Regions from separate parts of the Pseudoalteromonas sp. SCSIO 43201 genome, predicted to be linked through region 3. Evidence: predicted binding sites of a transcription regulator. Region 3 holds the regulator's gene; each other region holds the start of a gene.
The links. The regulator sigma-54, encoded in region 3, starts transcription at its own class of promoters, with help from an activator protein. The targets are predictions, from matches to a motif close to GTTGGCACGNNNNTNGNNT.
Positions count from the first base shown of each region.

Region 1 (7,777 bases), 1.8 Mb from region 3:
GATAACACGGTCGAATCTAATCGAGTTGCGAATGCGAGGATCCAATATTCCGGTAAAGGCGATCAACAAGAAGTACAAAGTGCGGGTTGGTTAACTAGTTTCTTCATGAGTGCCATCATGCCATTTTAAGGATGCAGAAAATGATTCAATTTCTTAAGTATTTTCTCTTTAGTTGCGTTACTGCATCACTAATACTTTATCCATCCTTCGCTGCTGCAGAGCGGGTAAAAGACGTCAGTATGGTTGAAGGTGTTCGTTCGAACCAACTAGTGGGGTATGGACTAGTGGTTGGTCTTCCTGGAACTGGGGAGCAAACCAGATTCACAGAGCAAAGCTTCAAAGCAATGCTTAATAGCTTTGGGATCACTATGCCCGCATCGCTTAAGCCGAAAATCAAGAATGTGGCTGCGGTGGCAGTACATGCTGATTTACCTCCTTTTGTGAAGCCTGGTCAAACCATTGACGTGACGGTTTCATCGATTGGTAGTGCTGGTAGCTTGCGCGGCGGTACTTTATTGCAAACCTTCCTAAAGGGGGTTGACGGTAACGTATACGCTATTGCCCAAGGAAGTTTGATTGTTGGCGGGTTAGGTGCAGACGGTGCTGATGGCAGCCGGGTCGTTATTAATACGCCTACAGTTGGACGAGTGGCTAATGGAGCAACTGTTGAGCGAGCAGTCCCAAGTCCATTTACACAAGGCGATTATATTACCTTCAACCTTAATAGACCTGACTTCACAACTGCAAAGCGTCTGGCTGATACCATTAACGATTTGGTGGGACCAAATAGTGCAAAGCCGATGGACGCTGCCTCTGTTAGAGTAATTGCACCGCGCGACCCATCACAGCGTGTCGCCTACCTTTCGACATTGGAAAACCTTGAGTTTAAACCTGCGGACACCGCCGCTAAAATTATTGTCAACTCAAGAACTGGGACTATTGTGATAGGAAAAAATGTCAAACTTCAACCAGCGGCTATTACTCATGGTGGACTGACAGTGACGATTGCTGAACAGCAAAATGTTTCACAACCGAATGAGCTCGCAAATGGTGAAACCGTGGTTACACAGCAAAGTATCATTGATGTGGATCAGGATGACTCTCGTGCTTTTGTATTTGACCCAGGTGTTAGTCTTGACGATTTAGTAAGAGCGATTAATCAAGTCGGGGCCGCTCCGGGTGATTTAATGGCGATTCTAGAAGCATTAAAAGAGGCTGGTGCTATAAATGGTCAATTAGTCGTCATATAGTGTTTTATTATTAATCAATTAGTTAGCCTCACAATAGTGAGGCTTTTTTTTGGCTCGTATATTGCATTGTTTGAACTATAGAATTGTAAATAGTGCGTAGTGTTATGAATACCGATCAGTTAAAAAATCAAAGCTTTTTCGATTTAGGGAACCTTGACTCGATCCGTAAAGAGGCACTCAAGGGAGCTGGTGATCAGGGAGCGTCAGATCAAGCACTGAAAAAAGCTGCACAGCAGTTTGAATCGATTTTCACACAGATGTTATTGCAAAGTATGAGAAAAGCGAATGAAGCGCTGGAAGATAAAGATAGCCCTTTCAACTCTAGTGGCGTGAAATTCTTTGAAGAAATGCACGACCAGCAACTTTCTATGCACTTATCTGAAAAAGGTAGCTTAGGACTTGCAGACCTTATCGTGCAACAACTATCGCCTAACTCTGAGAAGTATAAGCCAGCTTCTGTCCTACGTGCTGACGCTGACATTGCGACCAACCAACCAGCTCCAACAACAATAAAGCGGTCAGATGCTTTGAGCACACAAAATAGTGATGAACAAACAGGGTTTGGTTCGCCTAAAGAATTTGTCGAAAGTGTCTGGAACTATGCGCAGTCAGCTGCGAAAAAGCTGGGGTTAAATCCTGCGGTAATGGTTGCACAAGCAGCATTAGAAACAGGATGGGGCAAACACATTATTAGCAAACATGATGGTAGCAGCAGTTTTAATCTCTTTAATATTAAGGCTGATAGCCGTTGGGATGGAGAGAGTGCCAAAAAATCGACGCTTGAGTTTGAAGGCGGGTTGCCTGTGAAGAAGCAAGCACATTTTCGTGCTTATCATTCATTAGAGCAAAGTTTTAATGATTATGTCAGTTTTCTCCAAGATAACCCGAGATATCAACAGGCGCTCGCCAAAGCCGAAGACAGTCATGCCTATCTTGATGAACTACAAAATGCGGGTTATGCGACTGACCCAAATTATGCCAACAAAATTAAGTCTGTTTTAAAACGCATAGATATATCCGATTTGGTATCTGGTGCGTTAACAAAGGGAGTCAGATGAAATGTCATTTGATCTATTAAACATTGGAGCTGCAGGAGTTAGAGCAAACTCAGAATTACTGCAAACTACCAGTAAAAACATCGCAAACCTAAATACCAAAGGTTATATCCGTGAGAGAACAGAACACGGTACGATGATAGGTGGTATGGTTGGCCGTGGTGAAACCGTGCGCCTACTTAATCAGTTCGCACAGCAACAGTTGAACCGAGATATTTCAAACCAATCTTATTACGAGCAGTTTGTGACTGAGTCCAGTCGCGTTGATACGTTATTTGCTCAAGAGTCTAACAGCCTGAGTAAAAGCATTAACGCAATGTTTAATAATCTTCAGAGTGCAGTCAACCTACCATCATCTACCACAAACCGATCTCTATTTATGACAGGTGCACAGGGATTAATTGATCAAATGGACAGGTTGTCAGGTATCGTAGTTGATCAAAGTAGTATTGTGAATGATCAGCTCGATATTTTTTCGCAAGAGGCAAACAACTTAGTACAAAAAATTAGTGAGTTAAACAAACAAGTGGCGAGCCAGTCAGCGCTTAACCTTAATAGTGTTGATCACAGTGTGCTCAACGAGCGAGACCAAGCAATTAAAGATCTAGCTGAACTGGTAGATATTGAGACACTCGATGGTGAAAATGGCGAAAAGCTTGTTTTTCTTGGCACGGGTGATGCCCTTGTTATGCAAGGAGGTGCGTTTAACTTATTTTCAAATAAAGGAGATCCTGATCCCAACCACAAATCACTTGTTCTGGATATCAAAGATAAAAATGTTGTGCAGTTAGAGTTAGATAGTGGCAGTTTGAAGGGAAAAATAGGTGGATTACTTGCTTTTAGGGACGAAGTATTAATTCCAGCACAAAATCAACTGGGTCAGATAGGACTTGCACTAGCGGATGCCTTTAATCAACAAAATAAGTTAGGGATGGACTTAGACGGTAATATAGGTGGAGACTTGTTTAAAATCCCTACTGTAGGTGGTTTTGCTTATAGCGATAATACCGGTACAGCTACATTAACGGCAACGCTCGAACCTGGTCGCGGCAATGAGTTGCCTGCGACTGACTTTCAAGTCACTTACACCAGCCCGACAACGGTAGAAATTACCGCAGTAGATGCTAAAGGCAATCCTATTGGTAGCCCTACAACTGGCACCATTGCCGCTGGTGTTATAACGGGTACTGGGGATTATTTTGGTTTGCAAATGAATGTCACCGGTGCTGGGGCAACCGGAGATAAATTTCTAGTAAAACTAAATCAACAAGCGGCTACAAGTCTAGAACTAGCGACACAAAGGCCTGAAGCGCTGGCACTGGCATCGCCTATTCGTACTGAAAAATCTGCTGATAATAACGGAACGGCGACAATTTCAGCGGGTACGGTAACGGATACCGACCCAACAACAAGTGCATTTACGGCCACTACGCCGCCAACATTAAATGATGGCCCGTATACGTTAACTAAAACGGCAAATGCTGATGAGTACACATTGACTAGTGCGTCGGGGGTGAATCACACCTTTACCGCGCCTGCTAATGGTAAAGATATCCTATCGACAGTTGGCGCAGCTCCTGCACCGTTTAATAATCTTGGATTCACATTCGACATTGAAGGAACGCCGAATACAGGTGACAGCTTCAAGATTAGTTTTAATACAGGTGGTTTTGATGATAACCGTAATGGTGCTGCGTTAGATGGCCTGAAGTCGTCAGATTTAGTGAGACAGAATGTGGAGTCTACCGGCAGCACCGAAAGTCATAAAACGTTTAACGAGGCGTATGCCGATATTGTGACGGGTGTTGGTGTTATCACCAACCAGGCAAAAACAAATAGTGCAGCATTTGAGGCACTTGCTAGCCAATCCAGTGCCTGGTTTGAATCTTTATCTGGCGTAAACTTGGATGAAGAAGCTGCAAACCTATTACGTTTTCAACAATCATATTCAGCATCAGCGCAGGTGATATCTGCAGCTAGAACTGTATTTGATACCTTATTAAGTGCCGCGAGGTAATTATGCGTTTATCTCAAAATCAAATTTTTAATTCAAATCTCAATTCTATTTTGCGTAATCAGCAAGATGTTAATAAAGCCACACAACAGCTTAATACTCAAAAGCGGGTATTGAGTGCGTCAGATGACGCTTCCGCGACCGCCAGAGCAATGTTGTTTGACGATAGAATTCAAGCAAACGATCAATACACAAAAAATTTAACGATGTTGTCATCGCGGTTGGATACCCAAGAGTCGGTTTTGGAAAATATTAAAACAGCGATAGATAGTGCGTATGCAAAATCCATTCAGGCGGGTAATGGTGGCCTGTCGGATGTTGACCGTGCATCAATTGCTGACGAGTTAGAATCAATCCAAGACACAATTTTGGATTTGATGAACTCCAAAAGCGAAGATGGAAAGTTTATATTTTCTGGCTATCAAGACAATACGCAAACTTACAGCTTCGATTCAGCGAGCGGAGAGTATGTTTACAACGGCGACCAAGGTCAACATAAAATAAAAATAGCAGAAAGTGTTGAAGTTCGTTCAAGTGACAATGGCTTTGACGTTTTTGAGAGTGCAGACAAACGCCTCAATATCACTTCAAATACAGGGGTTGTATCTGGCGGGGTGACTTCGGCATCTGTCTATGTTGATGAGCAAGCAGTATTTGATAAATTTCACAAAGCAAACTACAACGCAGACCCTGCCGCTCCTGCAGGAGCGAATACTTTTGATTTAGTCATAGCTGCAGGCACACCAAACACCTATCAGTTGGAGCAAGGCGGTACGGTTATCTCGACAGGTACCTTTGAAGGTAATGCGGTAAAAGTAGCAGGGATGGAGTTTAAGTATGATGGCGCAGCACCCGGGCAAATCAGCTTTGATTTAGAAAAGCCTCAGAAAGAAAATATTCTTAACACGTTGGAATCTATGATCACCTCTTTACGAGACCCAAGCATTACGGGGGAAGATTACAAACAGGTACTTGCGGATGGCATTACGGGTTTGGATAACGCAAAGATAAAGGTATCACAGGCTCAAGCAGGACTTGGTGGCAGACTTAATGCTGCAAAATTGGTCGAACAAGCTAACTCAGATCTTGATGTGGATAACAAAGCTAATAAAGCAGCGCTGATGGAAGTTGACTTTTACTCTGCGATTTCTGAGCTTACTAAGCATGAAACCGCCTTGCAGGCCTCTCAAGCTACATTTGGTCGTTTAACTAACCTTTCTTTACTGGACTACATTCGTTAAAACGCAGCCTTTACAGGCTGCTTCCCCTACAACTACTAAAACTTTACCTTTCTCACCCAACAGTTTGAATTATATATAGTTAGTAATTATTTAAGGCTGGTAATGTCTTGCCGTCAAAACTTTGTCAAATAGTTTGGTTTCAAGATAAAAATCTATACTAATCATGATGATAAATTTTTTTTAAAAAAAACACTAAAGGAAATATTTTGCCGACCGATAACTTAATTAACCAAGCCGGAGAGTGAAAAACATTCAAAGGTTGGAAAAGAATCTAAGTTTGAGAGTGAAAGACTCGATTTAAAGTGGGAGAACCATCATGGCACTTTATGTAAATACTAACGTAAGTTCATTGAACGCACAAAGACAATTAATGAATTCTGGTAACTCACTAGATACATCATTCAAGCGTCTATCTTCAGGCTTTCGTATTAACAGCGCAGCTGACGATGCGGCAGGTCTACAAATTTCAGACCGTTTAACATCACAAATTAATGGTCTAAACCAAGGTAATCGTAACGCAAACGACGGCATCTCTCTAGCACAAACTGCTGAAGGTGCAATGGACGAAGTTACCTCAATGTTCCAGCGTATCCGTACGCTAGCACAACAAGCAGCAAACGGCTCTAATACTGACGAAGATAGATTGGCGATTCAAGAAGAGATCCAATCTCTATCAAAAGAAGTAAACCGTGTTGCAGCAGATACAACGTTTGGTGGTCAAAACCTACTTGACGGCTCATATGCTGCTAACTTCCAAGTAGGTGCCGATGCTGTTCAAACAATCAGCTTCAGTATGCAAACTGTAGGCGCGACTACGAACAGCTTAGTGGCAAATGGCGGCTTTACGCTTTCAGGTATCGCAGGTATTGCAAGTGGTGTAACCGGAGCTTCGTTGAGTGCAACTGCCGGAACGATCAGTACTTCTGTTGGGGTTTCAGCGGATGCAACAAGTTTCTCTGGTGTTTTCACTGCATCAGGTATTTCAGTATCGACACAAGCTAATGCGCAAGCAGTAATGGCCGGTATGGATGCTTTGATTGCAGTAGTTGATAAGAAACGTGCTGAGCTTGGTGCGGTACAAAACCGATTCCAGTCAACAATTCGTAACCAGTCGAATATTGCTGAAAACTTATCTGCTGCTAAATCACGTATCAAAGATACAGACTTTGCGCAAGAAACGGCAAACTTAACGAAAATGCAGATCCTTCAACAGGCTAGCCAAACAATCTTGAGTCAGGCTAACCAGCGTCCTCAGGCTGCTTTGAGTCTACTAGGATAAGCATAGGAAGGTAAAGGTGCCTAGGCCGAATGGGGTATTTGCCTAGACACCGAATTGGATGATAAAGCGGAGGAGCTTAAAATCCAACTGCGTTCATTTAAACAATGAACACGTTAAGTAAAGCACATAGCATGCCAACTTTGTGCTGGAAAAATGACACTCACTCTCAAAATTAAAACAAAAGAGGCTCTTGGGCCTCTTTTTTATATAGATAGTTTATTGACGCAAGTTGGGGAGCCCCTGAGAACTGAGTCATCACTAATAACGCCTTCTTATGCTACTGTTGTAAATTACTCTTTGCGACTGGTCATAGCAGAATTAAAGAAAAATATTATTACTGCTAATCTTCTGATATTTCGCAGTTGAAACTCCTGTATTGATCTAGGTTGTTTGGCAGTACAGCAACGCAATAGAAGTTGCTACAACTACTTTCCTACTTCAACTCGCTCACTCTCTCAACTTATGCTATTGCTCAACTAGGGAATCTAACTTTTTGATAAATAGTGATTTTTATTGCCTGATTTTTGCGCTGGCTGCGTTGAATTCACTTCTAATGGCCAGCTATTAATGCGTAAATTTGCCTTGCCTACAGGATGCAAACACCTTAACGAGAGCAGGACGCGGAAGCGGTGTTTTCCATAAAACTCTCTGGCTAGACAAGGAAAAACTAAGTTATGGCTTAGCAGCAATGAGTTGGAAGACTCCTTATCTAAACCTCAGGTTAGATAATTCCTATCGACTTCACTATTTAGAATACGTATTTTATTGTTGGCCTGCATATTGCTTATATCTTGTCAGAGTTAATTTTGGCGTCAAAGTGGCAATTGGTTGCCTTAGTTGGTTGAACACCCGATGCATAAGTGCCGCTTTGTCATTTAACTATCTATCAATTAGATAATTGATTTGACAAAAAGAGAGTGAGTTATGGCTTTATATGT
Region 1 is NZ_CP072683.1:1,357,226-1,365,002, forward strand. Features, by position in the region: gene flgH (flagellar basal body L-ring protein FlgH) at 1-129, shown strand, start outside; gene J8Z24_RS05785 (flagellar basal body P-ring protein FlgI) at 132-1,250, shown strand; gene flgJ (flagellar assembly peptidoglycan hydrolase FlgJ) at 1,355-2,308, shown strand; gene J8Z24_RS05795 (FlgK family flagellar hook-associated protein) at 2,310-4,322, shown strand; gene flgL (flagellar hook-associated protein FlgL) at 4,325-5,560, shown strand; gene J8Z24_RS05805 (flagellin N-terminal helical domain-containing protein) at 5,877-6,839, shown strand; gene J8Z24_RS05810 (flagellin N-terminal helical domain-containing protein) at 7,764-7,777, shown strand, end outside.
Region 1: flgJ (flagellar assembly peptidoglycan hydrolase FlgJ) is a predicted target of sigma-54. The motif match lies at 1,299-1,317, and genes of this name have one in related genera.

Region 2 (7,777 bases), 590 kb from region 3:
GATCATTGTGGGGCAAGTAAAACAAGGTGACTTAAATGTCAGTGTTGATGGTTATGGGGTACTGCGCTCAAATAAACAAAAACTCATCACTACACAAGACCCAGCAACCGTATATGAAATACTTGTTCGCCCTGGTGGAGCTGTTAAGCCCGATACCATTATTCTAAAGATGCAAGATCCAGATCTCACGCAACAGCTGGAAAGTGCAGAAATGGAGCTTAATCGTCAACAAGCCAACTTTCGCCGACAAAAGCTGGCCAATCAGCGTGAGCTACTGATGGAAATGGCTACATTAGCTGAACTAACCAGTCAGCACCAATCACTTGTTATGCGCCGTGAAGCCCAGCAAACATTAAGAGATCAAGGTGTAGTGCCAGCAATTGAGGTCAAGACAGCAGAACTTGAGGAGCAGCAGCTTGCCGAGCGGGTAAAGCTTCAAGAGCAAAGAATAGCGCAGCTAAAGTTGGTACATTCTGAAGATTTAACCATATCACAAGAGCTTATCAATCAAGCACACTCGATCCTTGCTCGATTAGCAGAGCGGGAAGCAAAACTAACCGTACGGGCTGGCACAGAAGGCGTTTTACAACGTTTAGCCGTTGAGCTAGGTCAAAGCGTAGTTGCAGGTCAAGAGCTGGCACAAGTCGGGAGCAGTAAGGATCTCCAAGCTTTAGTTCGAGTATCACAATCCAAAGCAGAGCAAATTCAAGTTGGTCAATCAGCAATGGTCAATACTCGCCGTGAACAAGTACAAGCAAAAGTGACTCGCATCAGCCCTCAAGTCCAAGAGGGAACGATTGAAGTTGAGCTCACCTTTATCAATGGCGTGCCTGATTCAGCAAGGCCTGAACTTAATGTTGATGCACAGATCAACACACATCAACTCAAAAACGTTTTATACGTGGAACGCCCCAGTAATACCCAATCTCATAGTCAGCAAACATTGTTTGTGTTAGAGCAGGATATTGCGGTGCCTCAGTTAGTTTCTTTTGGTATTGATGCCGGAAAGTTCTTGCAAATTGAAAGCGGCATCTCGGCCAATCAACAAATTATATTATCCGATACCAGCACCTATAAAAATGCAAAACAAGTACGGATCATGCAGTAAGTCATCCTCAATATTAGGACTAAGTTATGAAAGAAACGATTTTAAAGATGTCAGATATTACCAAAGTATTTAGCACTGAAGAAATGGAGACACACGCATTACGTGGAATTAACCTCGAGATTGACAAAGGTGATTTTGTTTCAATTTGTGGCCCATCTGGCTGCGGTAAGTCCACTCTACTCTCCATCCTCGGGTTACTCGATATGCCCAGCACAGGGAGTTATGTTATTGAAGGTACAGAAGTCAGCCAACTTAGCTTGACCGCTGCCGCACATATCAGAAATGAAAAAATTGGATTTATATTTCAGTCTTTTAATCTAATCGACGAACTCTCTGTGTATGACAATATTGCGCTACCATTACGCTACCGTCAAAACCCAATGAGTAACTCGGACATTGACCAAGCGGTAATGAGCTGCCTAACAAAAGTCGATATGGCACATCGTACAAAGCACCGCCCTAATCAATTATCTGGTGGACAACAGCAGCGGATAGCGATTGCCAGAGCCTTGGTAGGTAACCCTGCTTTACTGCTTGTGGATGAGCCGACAGGTAACCTCGATTCTAAAAATGGGGATGCGGTAATGGATATGCTTAAAACACTAAACTTGGAAGGCACAACACTATGCATGGTAACGCACGATCCCAGGTATGCAGATATGGCAACACGCAAGCTACATCTGTTAGATGGAAAGATACTGGCTCCACAAGCGCAAACAGCTCACCCTACACTGGTTGATGCGTTTTAAAAGTATTCGGAAATCAAAAGTATCTCAGCACGGGCATGCGTGCTGGGTAATACCAATTTTCTTAATTAAGTGGTCTATGTTGAGGCGAGAAAATCTTGTCGATAACCCCGCTACCGCGTCCTGCTATCGCCAAGGTACCTACCTCCGTGTAAGCAAAGCAAAAATTTTGCTATTTAGTTGTTCTAAATAAGAAATTTTTAACGCTGTTAGCGCCAGATTGACTCCTTCAAATTGAGCAAGTATTAAGTCAAATTGGTATTATTGTCGCATCAGTTTACTTGGTATCAATGCAAGGCAGAGCTTGCGTAGCATAGTTATTTTATGTGAGTCAGATGATAAAAACTTGGTGCTCATGCAAAGTCACCTTCCCCCACATCTATGTGGGGCTGCGCAGCAGACACGCTAATTAAGCGCTGCCCACCCTACCCAAATGCTAAACGGCGCTAAGGCTCCTAAAGCCGCTTTATAGATCAGAGACACAGTAGGATGTAGCGATTTCACACTGATCTCGTTACTCCTTGAGACCAGTAGTAATGAAGTCGCATGTTGCACTTTTTATCAAAATATCAGCCCAATCATTTTGCCTAACAGAGGTTCTTAAACTAATCTGAATTCGAAATTAGCAGCGTGCTACAAAGCAAATTGATAGAGAACGGCGGTAATTACAGAATAGGTCGTTACTCACAGCGAAAGCCAGCACCCACATTCATTTATAGGTAAAAGTAATAAAGGCATGGAACGAACAGCACTACACTTGCGCACCACCGTGTAGCAACAGAGCACCAATTTGGTGCAACACAACAATTGACACGTCATGAAATACTTAAAAAGCCTTTACTTATCATACTGATAAAACTTTGGCACAGATCAAGCTTATCTGTGTTCAATTGCAGTACATTGCAGCAAAATAACCCAACGAGTCGGAGGACACATGTCACAATCGGTTTTAGATTTTATTAAAGAGCACGACGTAAAATTTGTTGATTTACGTTTTACTGATACAAAAGGTAAAGAACAACACGTATCTATCCCACACCATCAAGCCGATGAAGATTTCTTTGAAGACGGCAAGATGTTTGACGGCTCATCTATTGCTGGTTGGAAAGGCATCAACGAATCTGACATGGTGCTTATGCCTGATGCACAAAGCGCAAAGCTAGACCCATTCGCAGAAGAAACAACCCTTATTGTACGTTGTGACGTGGTTGAGCCAAATACACATCAAGGCTACGAGCGCGACCCTCGCTCAGTATCAAAGCGCGCTGAAGAATACATGCGCTCAACGGGTATCGCAGATACGGTTTTATTCGGTCCAGAGCCAGAATTTTTCTTATTTGACGATGTTAAGTTTAAAACAGACATGTCTGGTTCAATGTATAAAATCGATGCAGAAGAAGCATGTTGGAACTCGGACAAAGATTACGAAGGTGGCAACACAGGTCATCGCCCAGGTGTTAAGGGCGGCTACTTCCCAGTTGCACCTGTTGACTCTTCGCAAGACTGGCGTAGCGCTACTTGCCTCGTGTTAGAAGAAATGGGTCAGGTAGTTGAAGCGCACCACCATGAAGTGGCAACCGCTGGCCAAAATGAGATTGCAACTCGCTTTAACACTATGGTGCTAAAAGCAGATGAAATCCAAGAAATGAAGTATGTTATTCACAACATGGCACATCTATACGGCAAAACAGCAACGTTTATGCCTAAACCTATTGTTGGCGATAACGGTTCAGGGATGCACTGCCACCAATCATTAGCTAAAGATGGTAAAAACATTTTTGCTGGCGATAAATACGGCGGTCTATCTGAAGATGCACTTTATTACATCGGCGGTATCATCAAGCACGCTAAAGCAATAAACGCCTTTGCTAACGCATCAACTAACTCATACAAGCGTTTAGTACCAGGATTTGAAGCGCCAGTAATGCTTGCATACTCTGCACGTAACCGCTCTGCATCAATCCGTATTCCAGTGGTGCCATCAGAAAAAGCGCGTCGTATTGAGGTACGCTTCCCAGATCCAACTGCAAACCCATACCTTGCTTTCTCTGCAATGTTAATGGCTGGCCTAGATGGTATCAAGAATAAGATCCACCCTGGTGATGCAATGGATAAAGATTTATATGACTTGCCAGCAGAAGAAGCAGCTGAGATCCCTACCGTTGCGGCTTCACTTGATGAAGCACTTGCTGCGCTAGATGCTGACCGCGAGTTCTTAACTCAAGGTGGCGTATTCACTGACGACTTAATTGACGCTTACATCACGCTTAAGTCAAAAGAAGTTGAAAAATTAAACATGACAACTCACCCTGTTGAGTTCGAAATGTACTACAGCGTATAAGCTCTGTAGTAAACCTGCTACTTGGCTCAATGTGCAGATATTGAGCTTGTAGAGCCTAAACGCATTATGTGTTTCTGGCACTCTTAATCATATGTGTTCTCAAGCCCGCTTATGCGGGCTTTTTTATTCACCGCTATCAAATTCGGCCGAAATCGCATTTGATGAGTAAAAACTCAGCATATTATACCAATTAGCTTAATTAAGTGGTCTATTTTGAAGCGAGAAAATCTTGTCGATAACTAACCAATAATTTCGCTATTTAGTTGTTCTAAAGAAGAAGTTTTAACGCGGTTAGCGTCAGGTTTACTTCTTCAAATTGAGCAAGTATTCAGGCTAATTAGTATAAGCCTAAACTCGCAATTCAAAGTACTCTATACTAAAGTATGATGAGTTATGTAGTTTGGAGAGTTGTGGTGCGTCAGTGGGGTATTTTTTTTTCGGTTAGCATGATGCTAACCATAATAAGCATTGATGCTACTGCCGAGTCCAACCCTAAAATCTATCGCTGGAAAGATAAAAACGGGCATTGGGTTTATTCTGATATACCGAAACCTGGCTCTAAAGAGGTCAAACTACACTCGAACATATTAACCATGCCAAGCATCGATACAAAAGTTTTAGCATCACAATCTGACACTACACCAACCATTACTTATCAAGCTAAGATAACCTCCCCTGAAAATGAACAAACCATTCGTGACAACAGCGGTAGCGTATATGTCACAGGCTCTGTAGAACCTAGGTTTACTCAGGGGTTAAGTGTACAGCTTTATCTAAATGGTGAGGCAACTGGACCAAAACAGTCCAATGCTCAGTTTTCGCTGCGCAATATACATCGTGGTGAACATGCGCTAGTGCTAAAAGTCTTCAATCAAAAAGGTCAAGTTGTCGCCCAAAGTAATGAGCATAAGTTCTATTTACATCGCAACACAGTAAATAACTGATCCTCCAAAAATAATCCCCTTCTACGTGTGTTGCGCACCACCCCTTTGGGTAGGCGGCAAGAGGTTACCTATAATGCTTCCCTTTGAAATTTAACGAGTCACAAAATATTCCCTATGAGCACAAATCAAACGGTTGCGGATTAGCGCTTTATCAAGTTGGCATGATTTATTAATGGATAAGTAAGAGCAAGCTCAGAACGATGAATGTATTGGGCAGGATAATAATTTTCGTACATGTGTAACACACTGTGCTATTCTCATTGCACCAACTTGGTGCACGGTGAACACAAATGGATCAAAACAATTCAATTGACTTAGACAAAGTGTGGCAATCTCTTTCGACTGCAATTTTAGTGCTCGACCATAACCTTACTATTTGCTTTGCGAATTACAGCAGCAGTGAGCTGTTAGGATTGAGTACGAAGCGCCTCACTGGATTGGCCATTGATAATATCTTTAACCATCATCATATTGACCTAGCAAGGCTCTCCAAATATGTACTCCAAGATGGTGTTGATTGCCAGCAGCACAGGGTTGACGTGGTGTTTGTCGATAACCGGGTCGCAACATTAAGCCTTCATGCAAGGCGGATATTGCAGTCAGATCAAGCATATATATTACTAGAGTGCCGCCGTGTTGATGACGCCCTGCGCTATGATCAAGCATCGAATCAGATGCACCAGTTTCAAGCAGCAAGAAATTTGATCCGTGGTTTAGCACATGAGATAAAAAACCCTCTTGGTGGCATTAGAGGTGCGGCGCAATTATTGCAGTATGAAACTGATCAGCAAGAACGGGAAGAATGCGCAGCACTTATCATTGAGCAAGCTGACAGGCTCAGAGAACTTGTAGACAAGTTACTTGGGCCAAACCAATTACCACAAAAAGCGCCGTGTAATATACACCAAGCACTAGAGTCGGTAATTAAGCTCACTACCTTGGAGCGCGATGCAGAGATCAAATTAGTGAAGGATTATGATCCCAGTATCCCAGCCATAGTGATAGATCAGGCGAAAATCCAGCAGGTGCTACTCAATATGCTTCGTAATGCTCAACAAGCACTACAACATGATGGCACTATTACCATCACAACGCGTATTAAGCATCGTCTGCATCATGGCGAGCGGCTGCTTAAAAAAGCGCTACTTGTGCGGATCAGCGATAATGGTCCGGGTATCGCAGAAGAGGTAAAAGAAACGTTATTTTTCCCGATGATAACGAACAAAGAAGGTGGCTCAGGGCTTGGGCTGTCTATTGCACAAACGCTGGTGGAGCAACACCAAGGGTTTATCGAATGCGATAGTTGGCCGGGACACACTGAATTTAGTATCTACCTTCCCTTTGACAACACCGAAACAGGAACCGTGCAATGAAATCAGTGTGGTTAGTCGATGATGACGCTTCAATTAGATTTGTTTTAGAAAAAGCATTAAAGCGAGCAGAGTTTGAAACCGAAAGCTTCGCCAGTGCTCAGGACGTGTTAACTGCGCTTGAATATGAGCAACCCGCAGTGCTGATTTCAGATGTACGTATGCCAGGCATTGATGGTATGGCCTTATTAGACAAGATAGCGAGTCTACACCCAACTTTGCCTGTCATCATTATGACAGCGCATTCTGATTTAGACTCCGCTGTCAATGCGTTCAAAAAAGGCGCTTTCGAGTATCTTGCCAAACCTTTTGACTTAAACGAAGCGGTGTCACTGGTGCAACGAGCATTTCGTGCCAGTCAACAGACTAAAAAACACAAACGCACAAATAGCAAAGCGACTAGCCCGGATATCATAGGCGAAGCACCGGCCATGCAAGAGGTGTTTCGCGCCATTGGGAAACTCTCAGCATCGAGTATGAGTGTACTCATCAACGGTGAGTCCGGATCAGGTAAAGAGTTAGTAGCAGGCGCACTACATAATCATAGTCCGCGCAAAGATGCTGCATTTATTGCGCTCAATATGGCTGCTATACCAAAAGATCTTGTTGAGTCTGAGCTTTTCGGTCATGAAAAAGGGGCTTTCACTGGGGCCGATAGCATGCGTAGAGGACGTTTTGAACAAGCAGATGGCGGTACTTTGTTCCTTGACGAAATTGGTGATATGCCATTGGATGTGCAAACTCGATTATTGCGAGTCCTTGCTGATGGCGAGTTTTATCGCGTTGGGGGCCACAACAGTGTTAAAGTCGATGTTCGAATTGTAGCTGCCACACACCAAAACCTAGAAGCACTGGTAAAACAGGGCAAATTCCGTGAAGATTTGTTTCACCGCCTTAACGTTGTACGTCTCAAGCTACCGGCACTTAGGGAAAGACCTGAGGACATTGCAGCACTATGCGACCATTTTTTAGCAAAAAGTGCCAAAGAGCTAAAAGCTGACCCTAAAATTATCTCCACACAAGCCTTACAAAAAATGCAGGCGTATCATTGGCCTGGTAATGTTCGCCAGCTTGAAAATACCTGTCGTTGGCTAACAGTAATGGCCCCTGGTGAGCTTGTTACTGCTGCTGACTTACCAGAGGAACTAGAGCAACCACAGCAACTCGAAGCCGCTGAGCAAGCCCATTGGCTTGATGCTTTTCAATCTTGGCTTGATACGGAACTGCGTAAAGGCAAAGATCATATTTGGCCAGATATACAGGCACAA
Region 2 is NZ_CP072683.1:199,664-207,440, reverse strand. Features, by position in the region: gene J8Z24_RS00810 (efflux RND transporter periplasmic adaptor subunit) at 1-1,108, shown strand, start outside; gene J8Z24_RS00805 (ABC transporter ATP-binding protein) at 1,135-1,857, shown strand; gene glnA (glutamate--ammonia ligase) at 2,789-4,195, shown strand; gene J8Z24_RS00795 (DUF4124 domain-containing protein) at 4,609-5,139, shown strand; gene glnL (nitrogen regulation protein NR(II)) at 5,430-6,512, shown strand; gene ntrC (nitrogen regulation protein NR(I)) at 6,509-7,777, shown strand, end outside.
Region 2: glnA (glutamate--ammonia ligase) is a predicted target of sigma-54. The motif match lies at 2,714-2,732, and genes of this name have one in related genera.

Region 3 (7,777 bases):
TTCTCACCCGGGAGGAAGTTTAGGCAAACGACTATTACTCACAGTCGCTGACATCATGCACAAAGACAGTGCCATTCCTATGGTCAGTAGCAACTGTACCGTCAAAGAAGCCCTTTTCGAAATGTCTGCAAAAAGTCTTGGAATGACAGCGATTGTCGACGAGCAGACACAATTGCAAGGTATTTTTACAGACGGTGACTTGCGCCGTATCATAGAACAAAAAGTAGACATACACACAACGCCAATCACACAAGTTATGACCGCAAAAAGTACCACCGCACGCGCCGATATGCTCGCTGCTGAGGTGCTAAATATTATGGAAAATAAACGCATCAATGGACTAATTGTGGTTGACGAGAATAATGTCCCTGTGGGTGCATTGAATACCCAAGATTTACTTAGAGCGGGAGTGCTATGATGCAGTTTAGTGACCTTTATCAAGATATCTCAACAGATGCTTGGCAAAAAGCAACTCAAATTAAACTCTTAATTTGCGATATTGACGGTGTATTCTCTGACGGACGCATTTATCTAGGTAACAACGGTGAAGAATTAAAGGCATTCAATACCAAAGACGGCTTCGGTATCAAAGCGCTAGTAAACTGCGGTATTGAGGTTGCGGTCATCACAGGTAGACATTCACAAATAGTTCAGCAACGCATGACTAGTTTAAATGTAACGCATATTTACCAAGGTCAAGAAAACAAGCTAGTGGCATATGAAGCACTAAAAACGCAGCTTAATCTGAAGGATGCAGACATTGCCTATATTGGCGATGATGGCCCTGATCTGCCAGTGATGGAGCAAGTTGGCTTTGCTGTCGCCGTGAATGATGCACATCCGCTGATAAAACGCATTGCCCACTATACCACTTTGATGCCGGGAGGCTTTGGCGCCGTCAGAGAGTTAACAGATCTGCTCATGCTCAGCCAAAACCACCCTCTTACCACTACAGGGTCAAGTACATGACTGTGCTTCGTGTCATTCTGCTCATTACTTTTAGTGCGCTGATGATTTGGCTGTGGTCGCCGATGTTTAACGCATCAGAAATCAACAAGAAAAGTGACGATGAACCACTTGCTAAACCCGATTATGTGGCGACCGCATTAGAGCAGACTACCTACAGTGAAAATGGCTTACTAAACTACCATGTGACTGCTGATAAAATGGAACTTTATCAAGACCTTGGTTTTAGCCACTTTGCAAAACCCATTTTTACATTATATAACGGTGAGCAAAATTGGCAGATAAGCGCATTGGAAGCCACATTATACGAGAACAACACCCTGATTTTAGAAGGGGATGTTTTAGCAAAAAACCTCACACCAGACGCAATGATCAGTACTATCAATGCCGACAATGTCAGGGTTGAAATTAAACAAAAGTTGATGAAATCAGAACACCCCGTCATTATCACAGGCCCTAGCCTTAAAATTACCGGTAAAGGCCTACATGCAGACTTGCAAAAACAGCTGATTGAGCTCATCAACCATACAAAGACAATTTATTATGACCAGTAAAATAATTAACAAATTAGTTTTCGTCGGCTTGCTCGCAAGTTCCACTTTCGCAGCTGCTGCAGAGCAAAATGAAGTCATTATCGATGCTGGCCGTCAGCAAGCTCAACTGCAAAGTAACATAGGCATTTTCGAGCAAAACGTTGTCATTATTCATGGCACAAGAAAAATCAATGCTGATCGTTTGGAAGTGCACCGCCGCGCTGAGCTTGGTTCAAATAAGCAGCTACTAATTGCTACTGGCAACCCTGCGGTTTTTGAAGAAGCTCAGGCAGATGGTACAACCTTACGCGCAGCGGCTAATGAAATTCGCTATGATGTTGCCGAATTAAAATTAGTACTTACTGGCAATGCTGAAATATCGCAAGCGGGTCAAAAAAGTAGTGCACAAGTCATTACTTATCATATCGAAAAGCAACTCATTAGTGCCGAGCGCTCTGAACAGGGCGACTCTCGGGTTAGAACAATTCTGGTTCCTGTTGAAAAGAAATCTGACACCAGCGTGGAAAAAAGTGAAGATCCACAGGAAAAAGGTAACAATTCATGAGCGAGCTCAAAGCAACAGGCTTGGCAAAAAGTTATAAAGGTCGCCAAGTTGTCAAAAATGTAGGACTGAGTGTCGAAGCAGGTAGCATCGTTGGTTTACTTGGCCCTAATGGTGCGGGGAAAACCACTACTTTTTATATGATTGTGGGCTTAGTACCAAGTGACAAAGGCTTTATACAAATCGATGATGAGGATATCACCCTACTCCCGATGCACAGTCGCGCACGCCTAGGGATTGGATATTTACCTCAAGAGTCATCCATATTTAGGAAGCTAACGGTATATCAAAACCTCATGGCTATTTTGGAAACCCGCAAAGATTTGTCTAAAGTTGAAAGAGAAGCTCAGCTTAATGAGTTGTTGGATGAATTTAATATCCAACACATCCGTGATTCTCAAGGGATGGCATTATCTGGAGGAGAGAGAAGACGGGTAGAAATTGCTCGTGCTTTAGCCGCTAATCCTAAGTTTATCTTGTTAGATGAACCTTTTGCTGGCGTTGATCCAATTTCAGTGTTAGATATAAAGACAATCATTGAGCACCTTAAAAATCGTGGGATCGGTGTACTGATCACCGACCACAATGTAAGAGAAACGCTGGACGTATGTGAAAAAGCCTACATCGTTTCACACGGTGAATTAATCGCCGCTGGTACGCCAGAACATGTTTTAGCGGATCAAACCGTAAGAGATGTCTACCTAGGCGAACAATTCAAGCTATAGTTAAGACGTAGTATTAATAACTGTTAAAAGGGATTGTTAGAGATACATGAGGCAATCATTACAGCTGCGCATGGGGCAGCAACTTACAATGACTCCACAACTGCAACAAGCCATACGCCTGTTGCAGCTTAGTACGTTGGATCTACAGCAAGAAATACAAGAAGCGTTGGACAGCAACCCACTATTGGAAGTGGAAGAAAGCGATACCGCAGACGCAGAAAGTACTGAACAACACAGCCAAGATAAAAATAATACGGACGATAGTCAGCAAAGCTCAGATGAAGCGCCTGTCAGCGAGTATGAAATGGACTCAGATACCGCCATGAGCAAAGAAACGGTTAGTGATGATCTTGCCATGGATGTGACTTGGGATGAATATATGAGTGCTGCACCAGCATCAAGCGCAGCTCCTTTACCTGATGATGATAACGTCTACCAGGGAGAGACTTCCGAATCACTACACGACTACCTAATGTGGCAGTTAGAACTTACGCCATTTAGCCCAACAGATAGAGCCATTGCTATTGCCATCATCGAAGCGGTAGATCTGTCTGGCATTTTAACGCTTTCCTGTGAAGATATTTTAGAAAGTATCAATGATGAAAACAGTGAAGAGCCGGTAGAGTTGGATGAAGTCGAAGCCGTACTTAAACGTATCCAGTTGTTTGACCCTGTCGGTATTGCTGCACGAAGTTTGCAAGAATGTTTATGTATTCAGTTAAATCAATTTGCACCTGACACACCGTGGATCACCGAAACCAAGATGATCCTGACCGAGCACATTGATTTACTTGCGAGCCGTGATTACCGTACCTTAGCGAAAAAAACACGCTTAAAAGAAGCTGAGCTAAAAGAAGTTATGACGCTGATCCACAGTCTTAACCCTAAGCCAGCTGCGAGTATTATTCATGAAGAACCAGAATACGTTATTCCAGATGTGTCGGTAAAAAAAGTGAAAGGCCGCTGGGTTGTAGAGCTAAACCCTGATGCGATGCCTAAGATTAGAGTAAATGACCACTACGCTGCGATGTCGAGAACTGCTAAATCGAGTACTGATAGCCAGTTTATTCGCTCACACCTTCAAGAAGCAAAGTGGTTTATTAAGAGCTTAGAAAGTCGCAATGACACTTTATTGAAAGTTACCAATTGCATTGTGCAACAACAACAGGCATTCTTTGAACATGGCCCCGAAGCGATGAGACCTATGGTGTTAAACGATGTCGCAGAGATGGTTGATATGCACGAATCTACGATTTCTCGTGTCACCACCCAAAAGTACATGCACACACCAAGGGGCATATTTGAGCTGAAGTATTTCTTCTCAAGCCATGTCAGTACCGAAAATGGAGGTGAGTGCTCCTCAACAGCAATACGAGCACTCATCAAAAAGCTAATAGCTGCGGAAAACACTGCTAAACCATTAAGTGATAGCAAAATTGCAGATATTTTAGCTGAACAAGGAATTAAGGTAGCGAGACGCACGATTGCAAAATATCGTGAATCCCTAGCCATTCCACCGTCAAATCAGCGTAAAAGCTTGATATAAGACGTTAAACACAAGAAGGAAAAATGCTTATGCAACTAAATTTAACTGGTCGCCATGTAGAAATCACTGACTCTTTAAGAGATTATGTCACCAACAAGTTTGCGAAGCTTGAGAGGCACTTTGATCATATCAATAACGTTCATGTGATCCTTGATGTCGAAAAACTAGTTCAAAAAGCAGAAGCAACATTGCACGTAAATGGCGGCGAGCTATTTGCATCAACAGAGCATCAAGACATGTATGCAGCAATTGATGGCCTGATTGACAAACTAGACCGTCAAGTAATTAAACACAAAGAGAAGCTCACTCGACACTAAAATGAAATTAAGTGAATTAGTGAATAAGGACTGTAGCAAAGCTGCGGTCCTTTTTAGTAGCAAAAAACGTATTCTCGAGTACATTAGCGAATTAGCGCATAGCCAAATCCCTGATACCAGCCAGCACACTATCTTAGATGCCCTTATGGCACGAGAAAAGCTGGGAAGTACAGGTATAGGTAAAGGGATCGCAATTCCTCATGGGCGACTTGAAGGTATTGATAAAATACTGGCGATGGTCTTGGTAAGCGAACAAGGGATCCCGTTTGAGGCGATCGACAAACAGCCTGTCGATATTTTTGTCGCATTCATCGTACCTGAAGGAGATAATCAACAACACTTAAAGACCTTAGCTGCGATTGCTGATACACTCAAAAATAAGTCATTTTGCAAAATGCTCAGGCAAGCGAAAAATGACGATGAGTTATATGCAGTGATCCAAGGTGAATTTGATGAGTGATGAAGAAAAAGGACTCGAGCTTATCATTATCAGTGGCCGTTCTGGTTCTGGTAAGTCTGTAGCACTTCGAGTATTAGAAGATTTAGGCTACTATTGTGTCGACAATATTCCGGTTAATTTACTCCCCTCTTTAGTTCGTAGTGTTTCTGACAACTACAACAAAGTTGCTGTTAGTATCGATGTCCGCAACCTCCCCAAAGAACAAGATGAGTTCAACGATATACTCGAGTACTTACCAGGTTTTGCTAAACCAATCCTGTTTTATCTAGACAGCGATGATCAGACGCTCATTAAACGTTTTTCAGAAACGCGCCGTTTGCATCCATTATCAATACACAACCTGCCTTTAGACGTTGCAATTAAAAAAGAGCGTGAGCTGTTAGATGTATTGACGACTAGAGCTGACTTCTTAATTGATACTACCAGCCTTAGCGTGCACCAACTGGCAGAAGATATTCGTGAAAAGATTTTAGGTCAGAAAAATAAACAACTTATCATTACCTTTGAGTCTTTTGGCTTCAAGCACGGTATTCCAAAACAAGCAGATTACGTATTTGATGCGCGTTTTTTACCAAACCCGCACTGGGAACCAGAGCTAAAGCCATTAACGGGGCTAGATCAGCCGGTAAAAGACTATCTCTCAAGTCATAGCATAGTGCAGAAATTTACTTGGCAAATTCAAACGTTTGTCCAAACTTGGTTGCCACACCTTGAACGAAACAACCGTAGCTACTTAACCATAGCTATAGGCTGTACTGGTGGCCAGCACCGCTCTGTTTATTTAGCACAAACGATTGGTGAGCGCTTTGCAAAAACACACTCTAACGTAAAAATCCGCCATCGTGAGCAAGAGAATAATGTGTGAAGATACATTTTTAATCCAAAATAAGCTTGGATTACATGCTCGAGCAGCGACTGAACTGGCTCAGCTTGCCGTTCAGTTTGATGCAGAGGTGACTTTATATCAGGGCGATAAAAGCGCGTCAGCGGATAGCGTTCTGGCACTGCTACTTCTGGAGAGCAGCCGAGGTAAAGAAGTTAAAGTTGTGTGTAGCGGCCCTGATGCGCAGCCCGCACTGGATGCTATCGGTATGCTGATCCATAATAAGTTCAATGAATCAGAATAACTCCCCACAACCGTAACAGGTATTGTGTCAGCACCAATTCATATAACATGTGCTACACTTCGATACGCAAATTCAATTAAATAAGTCTCGCCTACTCGCCTGTAAACCTTGGTAGAACAAAGAAAACTGCGTTACACTGTAGTGGCTGTTAGCGCTAAAACTGGCTGCTAGAAGGGCGTGATACCAACTGTCTTAATACTTGCTCAATTTGAAGGGGTAAGCCTGACGCTAGTAACTGCGTTAAAAAACTCTTATTTAGAATAAATTAATGCTCCTAAGCTGAGGTTGATTATTTCGATACATGAGGCTAAACGAAGCTAGTATGGTATATCCCAGTTTTGAGTCGGTTGAGGTGGTAATTCATTTATAATAAATAAAGCTAGAATAAACCGGCAGCCCACCCACGGAAATATATTGTGTCACATTTTTACAAGACATGGTTTCTGAATACATTACAGCATGTTGGGGCGAGCAAAACACTATCATTTACTGTCAACATTATCAAAAAGGACGCGTATGCCTGAAGTATTTGAACAAGACTATACACTGGAGCAACTTCAAAAGGTTACCAAAGCCTTAAACAGTGGTCAGTTTGTTCAAGTAAGGCGTATGCTAGCAGAAACCGCTCCTTGTGATACCGCACTCCTGCTAGAGTCATCACCTCATAAAGTTCGCTCTATGCTCTGGCAACTTGTTGACCCAGATATTCAAGGGGATGTGCTCGAGGAACTGTCTGAGGATGTAAGGCTGGGGATCATCGCTCAGATGGAACCTGAGCTTATCGCAGCTGCAACCGAAGACATGGATGATGATGACTTAGGTGATGTCCTTCGTAGCCTTCCTGATACCGTTTATCAGGATGTTATCGGTGCGATGGATACACAGGATAGAGAGCGTGCTACACAGGCATTATCCTACAAGGAGAACTCCGCTGGCGCTCTGATGAGCACAGATACGGTCACTATACGGCCAGATGTCACTTTGGAAGTGGTATTTAGGTACCTTCGCCTCAAAGGTGAGCTACCTGATGGTACTGATGAGCTGTATGTCGTGGATAAAGATAACTGCTTTTTAGGCACGCTACCTGTCAATATTTTACTCACTAATTCACCAGATAGTATTGTTCGCGAGTTGATGGATGAAGATAAGGAAACCATTCCTATCTCCATGGATGAATCTGAGGTTGCACAACTGTTTGAGCGTCATAACTGGATTTCAGCTCCTGTCGTTGACGATAATGCCCACCTTCTCGGCCGTGTTACCATTGATGATGTGGTCGATGTTATTCGTGAAGATGCCGAGCACAGTCTATTAAGTATGGCCGGTCTTGAGGACGAGGAAGACACCTTTGCTCCTGTTCTTAAAAGTAGCAAGCGCCGTTCAATTTGGCTGGGCATAAACTTGCTTACAGCGTTAATGGCAGCATTCGTCGCCAGCTTTTTCGAAGGTACTTTAGATATTTTGCCAATCCTTGCAGTACTAAATGGCATCGTACCAAGTATGGGTGGGGTTGCAGGTAGTCAAACGTTAACACTGGTTAT
Region 3 is NZ_CP072683.1:3,537,501-3,545,277, forward strand. Features, by position in the region: gene J8Z24_RS15410 (KpsF/GutQ family sugar-phosphate isomerase) at 1-418, shown strand, start outside; gene kdsC (3-deoxy-manno-octulosonate-8-phosphatase KdsC) at 418-969, shown strand; gene lptC (LPS export ABC transporter periplasmic protein LptC) at 966-1,520, shown strand; gene lptA (lipopolysaccharide transport periplasmic protein LptA) at 1,510-2,064, shown strand; gene lptB (LPS export ABC transporter ATP-binding protein) at 2,061-2,786, shown strand; gene J8Z24_RS15435 (RNA polymerase factor sigma-54) at 2,833-4,332, shown strand; gene hpf (ribosome hibernation promoting factor) at 4,362-4,649, shown strand; gene J8Z24_RS15445 (PTS sugar transporter subunit IIA) at 4,651-5,109, shown strand; gene rapZ (RNase adapter RapZ) at 5,102-5,974, shown strand; gene J8Z24_RS15455 (HPr family phosphocarrier protein) at 5,964-6,236, shown strand; gene mgtE (magnesium transporter) at 6,753-7,777, shown strand, end outside.

Region 4 (7,777 bases), 1.7 Mb from region 3:
ATCATCTGGCACGTTCATCTCTGGCAACACCGGGAAGCCGGCACCTGATGTGACGACGCGACCTTCTTCATCAGTGGTAAATTGTCCGTTGCGAGAATAGGCCGTCGTTCCATCCGGCATTTGTATTTCAAAAAAACCTGGGCCTTGGATCATCCAGTCTAAAGAGTTTTCTGTACTCAACATGTTGCCTTGTGAGAAATTCTTTTGGTTCGCCACCACTTTAGCACCGGCCCCAAGCATCAGACCTGAAGGCAACTCTGTATCCTGAGAGCTTCTTCCTCCTGGCTGGTTAATATTTTGGTATAACAAATCTTCAAAAATCGCACGACTCTTTTTATATCCAACAGTACTGGCGTTAGCCAAGTTGTTAGAGATAACTGAAATATCGGTTTGTTGTGCATCCAAACCGGTTTTACTTATCCACAATGCAGGATTCATAATTTCTACCTCACTCTTAAACTATGCGTAGGAGCGAAGTGTGTCGCTCATCTATTTCTTCAGCTGTTTTCATCAGCTTAATTTGCATTTCAAATTGTCTTTGATGATTGATCATATCAACCATCTCGTGAACTGGATTTACATTAGACATTTCTAGGAAGCCGCTCATCACTTTGGCGGTAGGTGATACCTCACAAAAACCGCAGAACCCATCTTCCAAAGTGTCTTCTTTGGGCCTGAATAGGCCGTCATTTCCTTTTTCTAGTTTGTTGCTGTCAGTCTTTATAATCTTCAGCCTATCAACAACCTCTAGAAAATTAGCAGGCGCTCCTTGTGGACGAACTTGAATGGAGCCATCATCGCTAAACACCACTTTATCTACAGGTATGGGTAGAACAATCGGCCCACCTTCGCCAATAAGTTGACGCCCATGAGCAGTAACTAACGCACCGTCATTACGAATATTCAACGTACCAACTTTGGTATATGCTTCTTCGCCTGATGCGTCAACAACACTGATCCAAGACTTATCATCAACAGCTATATCTAGCTCCCGACCGGTTTCGACTATTGCCCCACCAGTCATATTAGTTCCTGGGCGCTCTTGCATTGCAAACACACGGGTAGGTAACCCTTCACCAAATGCCTGCATTGAACGAGCCTGTGCAAAGTCCGCTTTGAAGCCAGTCGTGTTGGCATTTGCTAGGTTATTCGCTTTTAACGCCACACCACGTAAGCTTTGCTTAGCGCCTGACATCGCGATATACACCATTTTATCCATGACGATGACCTATAAAATTCTAACTTGGTATATGTAATGCAAACTCAATGCCAAAATGGTGAAGTGTTTTTGACGGGAATAAAAAAGGCTGCTTGAGAAGCAGCCTTTGGAGGGCATAATATATTATCGTATCTGTAATATATTCTGTTGTAATGTTGAATTAACTTCGAGTGCTCGCGAGTTAGCCTGGAAATTACGCTGTGCGCTTATCAAGTCAACCAGCTCATTAGTTAAGTTTACGTTTGACTGCTCTAAGGCTGAAGAGCTAATACTGCCTAAAGTACCAGTGTTAGGTTCCCCTGCCAGTGGTTCACCAGAGGATAGACTCTTCTTCCATTCAGTATTGCCTATCGCTTGTAGGCCTTGTGAATTTGGAAAACGTACTAATGCAACTTGACCTAAATAAGTGGAGTCGCCATTAGTGTAAGATGCAACTACCTTACCATCAGAGCCAATATCAATTCCCGCCAAACGGCCAACTGTGGCACCATCTTGTTCCAATGCTTTTACTTCAAATCGACCTGACGAGTATTGAGTCGGCAGCTTTTGCGCTGTGTTTGCTTCATCGCGCCAGTTTACGACAATATCATTGGGAAAAGTCGCACCATTATCAAGCAAATTCGACATACCAATTGTCGGATCCGTTGCGTCTTGTGGGCCTGCCAGACTGAGCGGGTTAAAAGTCGAACCGGTATTATTATTAAAAACTAGCGGCGTTGCTGATGGGTCAGCAGCAGTCTGTGATGGAATACCACTGGCATCAAAGCGAAATACACTGACAGGCGTATACGGAATTGGTGGCGTTGCCGTCGGATCAATCTGTCTGGCATTATGGTTAAACGGTTTGTCATCTAACGTTGCATAGGTAGACCATTCATTGTCAGCTGTTTTTCTGAAAAATAGCTGTAGCGTATGAGACTCACCAAGCGAATCATACACGGTAATAGCCGTTCTGGAGTTATACGACGCGCGTTGCTCTGGGTCAAACGCAATCGTCGGTGGCTGAACCGTTGCATCAAGGTTGAACGACGTATAAATCTGAGATGTGGCACGAGGCGAGCCTGACGCGTCTGGGATTTGTACTGGCGACGTGGTACTCAAACTCAATGATGTGGTATCACCTGTTGAGGGGTCAACTGGGAACCCCTGCAAATAGTCACCTTTGGCGTTTACAATAAAGTTGTCTTTATTGAGTTTAAACGCGCCAGCTCTAGAATACGTGAAGTCCTGTGACTGTAATGAGTTTGACATGGCAAAATAGCCCTCACCCTCAATCGCCAAATCAAGTGAATTCTGTGTAAACTTGAGTGAACCTTGGTGAAATTGCTGCGCAACCATAGTGGTTTGCACACCATCACCATTTTTCGTTTTACCTGAACTAAAAACAGACGAAGCGTATACATCAGCAAATTCTGCTCGAGACTCTTTAAAGCCTGTGGTGTTTACGTTAGCGATGTTATTTGCCGTTACATCCAAGTCTTTTTGCGCGGCCGCAATACCTGTCAATGCTATGTTAAAACTCATACTCTCACCTCTAATTTCTTAAGGTTAATTCTCTAAAACTATTATGCTATTTCAGCAATGTCAGTTAAGCGCACCGCGCCTTCTTTCGTGTTAATAACGATGCCATTTGCACCATTAACATTCACACTATCTATATTTCTGAATGTCGCAGATGGAAGTGTCTGGTACTCACCTTCAATCATCCCTTCAGCTTTGATGGTGTACTCACCCGGAGGCATTGTTTCACCGTCTTTATTTTTACCGTCCCACGTAAACCTCACAGCACCGGCGCTTTGCTCACCGAGCTCTAATGTATTCACCAGGGCACCAGCTTCGTCATAAATTCCTACGGATAAATTCTGTACCGGCTCTTGAACAATAACAGAGCCTTTAGATAAGGAATCTCCACCATGCTCTAGTGTCGTAGACTCCAGCAACGCCTTTTTACCAATTAATGTTGACGCTTGTAATGCCGAGTTTGAAGTCATGGATGCTGCTAACGAGTCAAAGTTCTCATTAAGCTTCGAAATCCCCTCAGCCATTGTAAAACTCGTCATTTGCGCAATCATCTGGTCATTATCAGCAGGTTTACTCGGATCCTGAAAGGACAGCTGTTGAGTAAGTAGCGAGAAAAAGTCTTCTTGCGACAACTCATCTCTGGGCTTTTGCTCCTCGGCCTGCTTTTGCCTGTCCCAGTAGAGTGAATCTACACCCGTTGATGTGGCATTTACGTTATTACTCATCAGCTGTTACTCCCAATTAGCGCTGGCCTAGTTGCAGCGTTTTTGTCAGCATCTGTTTTGCTGCATCTGCAACTTGTACATTGGTTTGATATGAACGGGACGCTGAAATCATATTTGCCATCTCTTCCACCACATTCACATTCGGTTTATAAATGTAGCCATTTGCATCTGCACTGGGATGATTGGGGTTATACTCCACTTGAAGTGGCTTATCACTCTCAACTACACCCAGCACTTTAACTCCTACAGATGAACCGGCAGCATTGCTTTGAGACGCTGCGGCCTTGGTAAGTTCAGCGGCAAAAACGGGATGTCTAGCTCGATATACTTTATCTTGGCTAGAGCTAACGGAGTTTGCATTAGATATATTACTCGCGGTCGTATTCAGGCGCACATTTTGTGCACTCATGCCAGAACCTGCTATATCAAAAACGTTATATAAACTCATCGTTATGCCCCTTGACTACCTAGAGCTTTTTTAAGCCCTTTGAACTTACCAGATAGAAACTGCATACTGGCTTGGTACTCTAATGCGTTTTGTACATACAAGTTTCGTTCCACCTGTATATCAACTGAGTTACCATCACCTGTATCTGCTTGATTTGGCGAACGATATAGCTCAGATGAATTACTCATTTTAGTACCACCACTTAGGTGCTTGGCATCTGTTCTGACCATATCATTGCCGCTTCTTTGCGATGACTTTGCCGCTTTCAAGGCACTCGCAAAATCGATATCTTTCGCTTTATATCCTGGAGTATCTGCATTTGCGATATTGCTTGCTAAAATTTCAGCACGTTGAGAACGAAGTAGCATTGTGTGCTGATGTACACCCAACGCTTTATCGAAACTGATTGCCATTATCTCACTCCAAAAATTTGACTCATTAGGTAAAAGCAATATTCAGGCCAATTAGAAATTTATTTTAAATCCTTACAATTCAAGAGGGTAGTAGCATATCAATAGCAGTTAATATTCTTTGTATCAGTTTACACAGTACAATATAGGGAATTTGTATCGGCATTAAAGGGATGACTTTCACGATTGTGACAATCTCAAGAGTATGCCTATGTGAATAAAATAACGGCAGAGCGTTTAAAGTAACTTGGCGGAGTGGTACTGGTTTGTATAATGCCGACTCAATTTGAAGGAGTAAATCTGATGCGAACTGCGTTAAAAGTGTCTTGTTTATTTAGAGCAACTCAATAGCGAAATTTTTGCCTGCCTACAGAGCGTAGGTACCTCAGCATAAGACGGTTATTGACAAGATTTTCTCGCCTGAAAATAGACCTCTTAATTAAGGTAATTGGTATTAGGGATCACAGCGGCTGGATAATAAGTTATTATTTCGAGCTCAAATTGGTTAAGTGGATTAATATTATCAGTAAGAATTTAGAGTCTAAAAATAGCTCACTAGATGAAAGAGGCTGTTACAGTTAGTGAAGTTGTTGTCAAAGTTTAAGGCACCTGCTGGGTACAGCGTTTTTGTACCGCAATAAATCAACAGGCAAGCTTCCCTGCTGCCATTATTGTGTTAAGCTTTCTTCTGATAAATGATACCAGGATTACACCTGATCATGTTGAAGTCATCGCTTAACCCGGCCATTGACTCTGAGGCTCCCAAAAACAAATACCCATTTGGATTAAGTGATTGCGCAAACTGCGAAATTATTTTTGCCTTCACCTCAGGTGCAAAGTAAATCAGCACGTTGCGACAGAATATCACATCAAACTTTCCCATCAGCGCATAAGAATCAAGTAGGTTCAAATGCCTAAAGCTCACCATTTTGCGGATTGGCTCAACCACCTTTGCCATGCCATTACCACTATCAGTGAAAAATTTCTTTCTGCGCTCTGGGGATAAGCCTCTGGCTAGTGCAAGTGCATCATATTCCGCGTTCTTGCACATATCTAACATAGTGTTAGATATATCAGTGCCTACAATTTGTACACCCATCTTCAGCGAGCCTGGGCTCTTGCTTGTATATTCATTCGCCGACATCGCTATCGAATACGGTTCCTGTCCTGACGAACTGGCAGCAGACCAAATCTTTACCGGTCGCCTTAAGTCTTTAAACTCTGGCAAAATTTTGGTTTTGATTAGCTCAAATGGGTAAGTGTCGCGGAACCAAAGCGTTTCATTTGTGGTCATTGCATCAACCACGGCGGCACGCAGTTGCCGCTCATGTGGACTAAGCGTTTTAACCACTAAAGATGAAAGCGTTTCCACACCGAAACGAGCCATAAGAGGGGCTAACCTACTTTTAACCAAGTATAACTTATTGTCACCCAGCACAATACCGCACTGTTGTTCCAAAAAAGTTCTAAATTGATCGTACTCTTTTTGCTCTAAATGCTTATTTTCCAAGTGCTACCACCAGCTTTAATCACAGTGAACCCATTTTTTAACCGCTGCTGCCAACTCATCAGGGTTAAACTTTGCAATAAAATCATCAGCGCCGACTTTTTCTATCATCGCTTGATTAAATACACCACTCAATGAAGTATGAAGTATTACATGCAATGGCGCTAATTTCGGATCCGCTTTTATTTCTGCTGTTAATGTATAGCCGTCCATTTCAGGCATTTCAACATCAGAAATTAATAATCCAACGCGCTCAGTGACATTATTTTGACAGTCTACTTCTGCTATCTCTCGTAATCTGATTAACGCCTCCTTACCATTTTTAGCCAGCTCGGTTTGAACACCCAGAGGCTCAAGCGCACGTTTTACCTGATTACGAGCCACAGCTGAGTCGTCAGCAATGAATACTATACGTTCACCAAGATCTTTTTGCATCTCACCATCAGATACAATATCGGCACTCACTTCTGTATTGATTGGACAGATCTCATTGAGAATCTTTTCTACATCTAAAATTTCAACTAATTCATTTTCAATTTCAGTTACCGCTGTCAGGTACGAATAACGGCCTGCACCAGACGGTGGCGGCATTATTTTTTCCCAGTTCATGTTGACGATACGCTCAACAGCACTAACTAAAAAGCCCTGAACGGAACGGTTGTACTCAGCAATAACAATAAAACAATTGCGAATATCCTGAATAGGTGGCCCACCTACTGCAAGTGACATGTCTATCACAGAAATAGTTTGACCACGAATATGGGCTACCCCCCTGATTAGAGGGTTTGACTTTGGCATACTCGTGAGTGCTGGGCATTGCAGCACTTCCCGGACTTTAAACACATTGATGCCGAAGCGTTGTCGACCTTGAAGCCGAAAAAGTAATAGCTCGAGACGGTTTTGACCAACCAGTTGTGTTCGTTGGTTAACCGAGTCTAAAATACCTGCCATTTCAATCTCCTACTGTATAAACCGCTAATCGGAACGATCTTTGCTTCGACTCTGATATGGTTTACCACCCTTGATTAGGTGCAGTTATTAAAGCAGAATCTTTATACCTTGTTTCACCCCATAAGCATAGTCGAAACATCATGAGTTTGTTAAAAAAAACCCGTTACATTCAACTTTTTTGTTTGTTCGCTCATTTTATAAGCATAGGATATGGCCACTGTCAGCAATATGACAACAAAGCCTTGGAACAAACTGCTGTCGATTTTGTTGCTCCACAGGTAGAACTTGACCCTGATAGCCAACTATCAATATTTGCTATACCACTTGACTCAAGAATCCCCACTAGAGTGTGTCAAGCACCACTGGTACACAGCACAGCAGCGACACCACCATTTAATACCCAAGTTACTGTTCAAATAAAATGTGATGATTTACAAGGGTGGACACAGTATGTGCATGTGCGCATTGAACACTTGTTTCCAGTGTTAGTTAGCGCGACCATGCTAGAAAAAGGTAGAGTGATAACGGAAGATGACATTAAAGTCGAAATGCAGCCTAAACGGTTTCGCCGAGTTTCATATATAGAAGACCAAACCTTATTAATTGGTAGTCGCAGTAAAAGAAACATCCGTGAAGGGCAAGCATTTACACAGTCACATATTTGTATGGTTTGCAAAGGCGACAATGTAACTATTTTTGCCAAATCAGGGGGGCTTGTTATTAAAACTCAAGGTGAGGCAATGCAAGATGGCAACAGGGGTGAACTAATTACTGTGAAAAATACTCGCTCAGGCAAAACCTTACGTGCTAGAGTAATAGAAGTGGAAACAGTAGAGGTGAATTTATGAAAAATTTGCTAAAGTAATACTGTTTCGCGCCGATATTATGGCTGAGAGTATAATATTATTGGGTCTATAATCATGGTCAATCAAGTTAACGGTCAAAATCAGTCCTCCACCGTTGCAAACAACGTTAAACAGCAAAAAGCTGAATTGC
Region 4 is NZ_CP072683.1:1,348,527-1,356,303, reverse strand. Features, by position in the region: gene flgG (flagellar basal-body rod protein FlgG) at 1-438, opposite strand, end outside; gene J8Z24_RS05770 (flagellar basal body rod protein FlgF) at 455-1,219, opposite strand; gene flgE (flagellar hook protein FlgE) at 1,343-2,743, opposite strand; gene J8Z24_RS05760 (flagellar hook assembly protein FlgD) at 2,785-3,465, opposite strand; gene flgC (flagellar basal body rod protein FlgC) at 3,482-3,913, opposite strand; gene flgB (flagellar basal body rod protein FlgB) at 3,916-4,326, opposite strand; gene J8Z24_RS05745 (CheR family methyltransferase) at 5,000-5,833, opposite strand; gene J8Z24_RS05740 (chemotaxis protein CheV) at 5,849-6,781, opposite strand; gene flgA (flagellar basal body P-ring formation chaperone FlgA) at 6,922-7,629, shown strand; gene flgM (flagellar biosynthesis anti-sigma factor FlgM) at 7,702-7,777, shown strand, end outside.
Region 4: J8Z24_RS05770 (flagellar basal body rod protein FlgF) is a predicted target of sigma-54. The motif match lies at 1,256-1,274, and genes of this name have one in related genera.